Regions from separate parts of the Ferrimonas lipolytica genome, predicted to be linked through region 2. Evidence: riboswitches for the same ligand, from Rfam matches in the RefSeq annotation. Region 2 holds a riboswitch; the other holds the start of a gene.
What was found. A riboswitch is a leader RNA that binds a small molecule or an ion and turns the genes downstream of it on or off. The one in region 2 is predicted to bind lysine.
Positions count from the first base shown of each region.

Region 1: linked by a shared signal. The riboswitch ahead of lysC (lysine-sensitive aspartokinase 3) and the one ahead of HER31_RS11035 (Na+/H+ antiporter NhaC family protein) in region 2 are both predicted to bind lysine.

Region 1 covers NZ_CP051180.1:26,368-29,788, reverse strand. Annotated here, with positions in the region: gene asnC (transcriptional regulator AsnC) at 1-283, shown strand, start outside; gene lysC (lysine-sensitive aspartokinase 3) at 280-1,650, opposite strand; lysine riboswitch at 1,719-1,895, opposite strand; gene arcA (two-component system response regulator ArcA) at 2,444-3,163, shown strand; gene HER31_RS00105 (Hpt domain-containing protein) at 3,217-3,421, opposite strand, start outside.
Region 2 covers NZ_CP051180.1:2,406,641-2,410,061, reverse strand. Annotated here, with positions in the region: gene HER31_RS11050 (electron transfer flavoprotein subunit beta/FixA family protein) at 198-914, shown strand; gene HER31_RS11045 (electron transfer flavoprotein subunit alpha/FixB family protein) at 911-1,807, shown strand; lysine riboswitch at 1,912-2,108, shown strand; gene HER31_RS11035 (Na+/H+ antiporter NhaC family protein) at 2,205-3,421, shown strand, end outside.

The DNA.
Region 1 (3,421 bases), 1.8 Mb from region 2:
CGACCCTAAGGCACTTGGTTATCAAGTTTGTTGTTTTATCGGAATCAATCTAAAAGCAGCGGGAGATTATCCTGCAGTACTGGCGAAACTAGAGGCACTAGCAGAGGTAACCGAAGCATATTACACCACTGGCCATTACAGTATTTTCATTAAAATACGTTGTCGTAATATCGACGCGTTACATCGGCTGTTGGTTGATCAAATCCAAGCAATCACTCAGATCCAATCAACCGAAACCCTACTATCGCTAAGCCAACCAATCAGCCGACAGATAACGCCTTAATCATCCAATAGGGTTCGATGCAGTTGCTGCACCACGGGCTCGGCTTCTTGAGCATCGACCAAGAAACACAGATTGTGCGGACTCGCCCCCTGGCAAATCATGCGGACGTTAAAGGGTTCAAGCACCTCAAACACCTGTTTGGCAATGCCCGCAGTTGTAGCTAACTGGTTGCCAATGACCGCAACCAAGGCAAGCTGCTCTGTCACTTCTACACGGCACATGGTTGCCAGTTCTTGCTTTAACTCAGGGGTAATAAGCGACGCTCCGCTCCCACTGGAGCCGGTGTCGTCGATGGTCAAGGCAACCGACACCTCAGAGGTGGTGATCAGATCCACCGAGATCCGATGTTTTGCCAAGATAGCGAACAGCTCGGCCAAGAAGCCGCGGGCGTGGAGCATGTTCAAGCTATGAACCGTAAGTAGCGTTTGTTGCTTACGAAGACTTAACGCTCGAAACCCTGGTGAAGTGGCTACTTCTTTACGGATCCAAGTACCGCCCTGCTCCGGTGCACGACTTTTGCCGACGAAAACCGCACTACCACAACGCACAGCAGGAAGAATGGTCGCAGGGTGCAGAACCTTAGCTCCGAAGGTCGCCATCTCTGCCGCTTCGTCAAAGCTCAGTTCCGGTATTGGTCGAGCTGTGGTAACCAAACGAGGGTCACAACTGTAGATCCCATCCACATCAGTCCAAACTGCCAACACCTCTGCCTGCAGAGCCTCTGCCATTAATGCGGCGGAGAAGTCAGAACCGCCGCGCCCTAAGGTAGTAGTATTGCCTTCACTATCAGCACCAATAAAGCCTTGCGTTACCACTCGGTTGGCCTGTAACAACGGTTGGAGATGCTGCTCTAGCAGTTGCTTCAGCGCAGTTAAATCTGGTTCTGCTTTCCCAAAATGATTGTCGGTACGCATTACTCGTCGTGCATCGAAACAGAGCGATTGCTCGTTTCGTTGCCGCAACAGTTCGGCAAATAGTGCGGAAGAACAACACTCACCGAGTGCCAACAAGGCGTCGCTAATGGCACCATTAGCTAAGCCACCTAAACGCTGTTTACTGAGCTTATCCATTTGCACCAACAGATCATCGATATCGGCAGCGAGCTGTGCCGGTCGTTGTAGTTGATCTAGGATTTGGTATTGAATACGCGCGATCTGCGCTAGATGGTCGAGGCGTTCAGCTTCAGTTAATTGCCCTTTAGCAAGCTCAACGAGAAGATTGGTAACACCGCTGGAGGCACTCACTACGACCAGTCGTACCGCTGGATCGGCCAATACAATATCAGCGCAACGCTGCATCGCCTGATAGTCGGCCACTGAAGTACCGCCAAACTTTGCGACGGTATATGAAAAATCGGTTTGTCTCATGCTTCGAACCTTGTCGTTCGAAGAGTCTGGTGCACGTATTGAAGAACCGTAGAGGTTACTCAATATGATTTTCCAGAAGCTCTCCACCTAATCCCTAATGGTGACAGCCCTGAGGATTCAGCCCCAGTGGCCGACGTAGCTTGGCGTAACCCAAGTTCAGTCTCGGCAATGCTCTCCCTCTACTCAGTTCATAAGGAATTACGCCTTCACTGAATATACCTAGACACCGCACCTCTTCTGTATGTGCAACTTAATGCGTCTACACTACACCGTAGTTAGGGGATAGGAGTCAAGTAGGGTGACAAAAACCAACACAAATCATTAACGATACGTATATTTAAAATATTAAAATTTATAGTTTTTATCTAACTGAACCAATCCTGAACAAGGAGTTTGGTCACAAATTTATCCATCATCAATGACAAATTGTGACTTAGTTACAAACAGTCTTGTTAAAATTTAGCGATAATAGCGCTCAAGCTAATAATGTTGTGACGTTGTACTCAAGCTAAAGAAAAAGCTAATCCGAATGGAATCTATTTCCACTTGTGATCCAGTTAACAATATGAGCCATTTGTTAACAATAAGTACAACTATTAAACACTTTTTTAGGTATTTTATTTATATAACGCAGCACAGGAGCCGCAACCTGTCACTGTGATGAAGCTGTGCTTCAAGGACAGTAGTTAGCGCTAATTGTGGCATAGAAACGGACTTTGCCTATGCTTAACGATGCCACTCATAAGTGTTGCGTCGTAGATCTGTATTGACTCGTGCTTTTTAGGTAGCCCAAATGCAAAATCCGCACATCCTTATCGTCGAAGACGAAGCAGTAACAAGCAACACTCTTAAGAGCATTTTCGAAGCCGAAGGCTACAACGTTACCGTTGCAGTTGACGGTGAAGAGATGCATAACGCTCTTAAGAGCACCAAAATCAGTTTGGTAATCATGGACATCAACCTGCCAGGTAAAAATGGCCTGTTGTTGGCTCGTGAACTTCGTGAAAAAGACGACATCGCTCTGATCTTCTTAACTGGTCGTGACAACGAAGTTGATAAGATCCTTGGTCTTGAGATCGGTGCAGACGATTACATCACAAAGCCGTTCAATCCCCGTGAACTGACTATTCGTGCTCGTAACCTGCTAAACCGCATTGTAAACGCTTCACGTCAAACTGAAGATCGTCCACAGGTTGAGTTCTACCACTTCAACCAATGGACTCTTGAGATTAACAGCCGCTCTTTGATCAGCCCAATGGGCGAACCGTTCAAGTTGCCGCGTTCAGAATTCCGTGCACTGCTTCACTTTGTTGAAAACCCAGGCAAAATTTTGTCTCGAGGCGATCTGCTAATGAAGATGACTGGCCGAGAATTGAAGCCGCATGACCGTACTGTTGACGTAACCATTCGTCGCATCCGTAAGCACTTCGAGAGCAACTCAGAGACTCCAGAGATCATCGCCACCATCCACGGCGAAGGCTATCGTTTCTGTGGCGAACTTGGTAACGACTAAGTAAAAGCCAATAAAAAAGACCGCCAAATGGCGGTCTTTTTTTATCACTGTAGTTAACTTTTACCCGCTAAATACTGTTTCAATAGTGATACATCTGCATCGTAGTGCAGGTTAATCTGAGCGAACCATTCCGAAAATTGCGACTCCCATTCCGGCTCGTCACCACACTGAATGCGCTCTGACAGTTGTTGGATTCGTTTTAATCCAATTGAACCAGCGGCGCCTTTTAGTTTATGGGCTTCCGAAATGATAGCCTCT
Region 2 (3,421 bases):
TGTTCAGTTCAGCTTTTCCCTGATTAGTTCAATCAAAAAGCCACTTTTGAAAACCATTCGACCATTTACGTGATCTCTATCAGTGATTTGTGGTGTTGTGTTGCGCTTGAAATTTTCACTGTGGGACAATAATTTCAATCCCTTTGGGTACTTTGCTACTCAAAATGCCGTTAAGTTATTGAAACTTAGAGTTGTTAATGAAGATATTGGTCGCGATAAAGACGATTCCGGAGTTGATGCCGCAGTCGTCTGTGCAGGAATCCGCTGAAAATAAGCCAAAGTTTGTGTTGGACCCATTTAGTGAAGTGGCGTTAGAGCAAGGCTTACGATTATTAGAGTCGGGGCAAGCGACCGAATTGGTTGCAGTGACCGTTAGCCCGAGTGAGCAAGGGCTACGTGCTGCAATGGCGCTCGGCTGTAAGCATGCTCTGCAAATACCAACACTAACCGATGACTGTAATGTTATTGCCAAACTACTGCAGCAAGCGGTTGAACACACCAAAGTGGATTTGGTGTTGTTAGGCAAGCAATCCGGCGATGGCGATAACCATCAGGTTGGGCAACGCCTAGCTGGTTTGCTTAATTGGCCACAGTTGTCTGCAGTTGACCAGCTGCAGCTGGATGGCAACATCATTAGCGGCAGTGGTTTATGTGCTGGCGGCCGCGGTAATTATCAAACACCTTTACCGGCGGTGGTTACTGCCGACCTGCGTTTAGCCACGCCTCGATTTGCCACCCTACCTAACTTGATGAGGGCACGTCGGTTGCCAATAGAACGGCTCGAACCGGCCGTGGTTTCGTCTGGTTCAGTTGAGGTTGTCGCCCAGCAAAGACATCAAGTGGTTCGGCTGGGACAGCAGTTAGCCGACACTCAGGCATTGGCGACAGTATTGCTGCAAGGAGAGTTGGCATGAACGCGCTGTTGATTTTACACCGCCACAATCACAATGAATGGGCTCGCTTATTGGCGGCAACAGCCAAACTCAATCAAGGGTTCGATGTGATTGTGTGCGGACTGGATGCGGATCGGTTACCTATTCAACCGTTACATGGTGAAGTGCTGTTATTACCGGTTGCAGCTGAGGCAGGCCCAGAGGTGTTGAGTGAGCTGTTGTTGCCTTATTGCCAAAAGCGTAGCCACATTGTCGCTGGTACCGATCACTGGGGCCGAGATTTGATGCCAAGGCTGGCGGCGCAGCTAGATCTACCGATGATTTCAGAAGTCACTGCAATTGCAGGGCCGCAGCAATGGTCGCGACCTAGCTGGGCTGGCGCGATTGAGCAAAGCATCGTTGGTGATGGCAGTTCGGTACTATTTACAGTGCGCCCACAGGGGTTTAGCCCCGTATCCGGTGACATTGCCAAAGATTACCAACGGTTATCGGTGGCGGAGTTAACTCCATTAGTAGAACGCACCATTGAACCGTCCCAGTCTATGCGGCCACAATTAACCGAAGCCAAAACGGTTATTGCCGTGGGGCGCGGGGCCTGTACTGAACAGCTGTGGCCATTGGTTGAAGCCCTCGCCGACAAGCTCGAAGCCGCGATTGGTGGCACCCGACCGGTAATCGATTCTGGTTGGTTGCCGAGTGAGCTGCAGGTTGGCCAAACTGGACAGTTAATTGCACCAGAGCGCTACATCGGTTTAGGCATTTCTGGTGCCACTCAGCATATGGCGGGGATAAAACAAGCAAAAACCGTGATAGCGGTGAACCAAGATGCAGACGCACCGCTGATGCAACTGGCTGATTACGCTTTAACCGGTGAGTTGGACAAAGTTTTACCAGAGTTGCTCGCAAGCATATAAAGTTCGAGACATCGGTCACACAATGGCGTTATCTTCAAGGCAAACAGCTGTTTGCTATGGTTGAATGCCGCCGTTACCCGCTAAGTAACAAACCAAGTAAAACGTACTTGTGTAGAGGCGCACTGCCTATCAGTAACCCAATGAAGGTCGACAACCGTTGATATTGGGCCAAAGGAGTCAGTGCCGAAGCGAATAGGGCGTCATCCCATTCTGCTGGGGTTGTATCAAATAGGTACAACACTGCCATAGTTATCTCTGTCGAGAGACAGGTTTACCGTAACTATGGAGCGCTACTGAAAGAACGGCGAAACAAGAATTCTCTTTGTTTTTCTCCTCAGTCGACAACATCTAGTTGCGGCGATCTCAGTGCCTCCATCTTAAATAATGAAGAATAAAGATGGTTTCATACGAATTTAACAACACGATTTTTGCTCTACTGCCACCACTGGTTGCCATTGCTATGGCTGTGGTTACCCGCAAAGTATTACTCTCTCTTGGCTTAGGCATCATTGTCGGCATTTTAATGCACACCGGTTTCGCCCCAATGGAAGCGCTCAGCGATCTGGCTGGCCGAGTTCAAGGGTTATTCTGGGGTGAAGACGGTATCGATACCTGGAACGTGCCATTATTAGGCTTCTTGTTGGTATTAGGTATGACCATCGCGCTTATTAACGTCTCTGGTGCCGCTCGTGCCTTTGCTCTGTGGGCTCGCCGTCGCATTAAAACCAAGCGTCACGCCCGTTTAATGACTATGGCTCTGGGCATGATTATCTTTATTGATGATTACTTTAATACTCTGTCTGTTGGTTCGGTTGCCAAGCCAGTAGCGGACGATCATAAGGTTTCGCGTGAAGAGCTGTCTTACGGTGTCGATTCCACTGCGGCTCCGGTATGTGTCATGGCTCCTATCTCCTCATGGGGCGCCTACATCGTTGGCTTGATTGGTACCGTATTTGCCGCCCGAGAGATAACCGATATTGGTCCATTGAACGCCTTCCTTGAGATGATCCCGATGAACCTGTACGCCATTTTTGCTCTGGCGACCCTGTTCTGCGTAATCATCTTTGACATCCAGTTTGGGCCAATGCGTGCTGCCGTTGCCCGTACTGAAGCTACCGGCGAACTGTGGGATACCAGCAAAGGCAATCCACCAGGCGTAGATAATGATTTGCAAGAAGCAGACAACGGCTCGGTTTGGGGGTTGTTCCTGCCTATTCTGTCACTGGTTGTTGCCTCGGTTTACTTTATGTTGGCCTCTGGTGCTGCCAACCTTGGCGATACGCCATTTACCGTAATGGGCGCGCTGGAAAACACCGACACTACTATGGCGCTATTTAATGCCTCTTTGGTGAGCTTAACGGTTGCCTTCGGTGTGGTCTTCTACCAGCGCCTAGCTGCTGCTACCGTAGCGAAAGCCCTGTTTAGCGGCGCAGCGTCGATGAAAGAAGCGGTTTATATTCTGCTGTTCGCATGGACCATCGCTGGCGTAATTGGTGACTTGGAAACCGGTAAGTACTTAGCGTCACTGGTACAAACCAGCATGCCAATGTGGTTGCTGCCATTGCTTATCTTCGTCTTGGCTGGTGTTACCGCATTCTCTACCGGCTCAAGTTG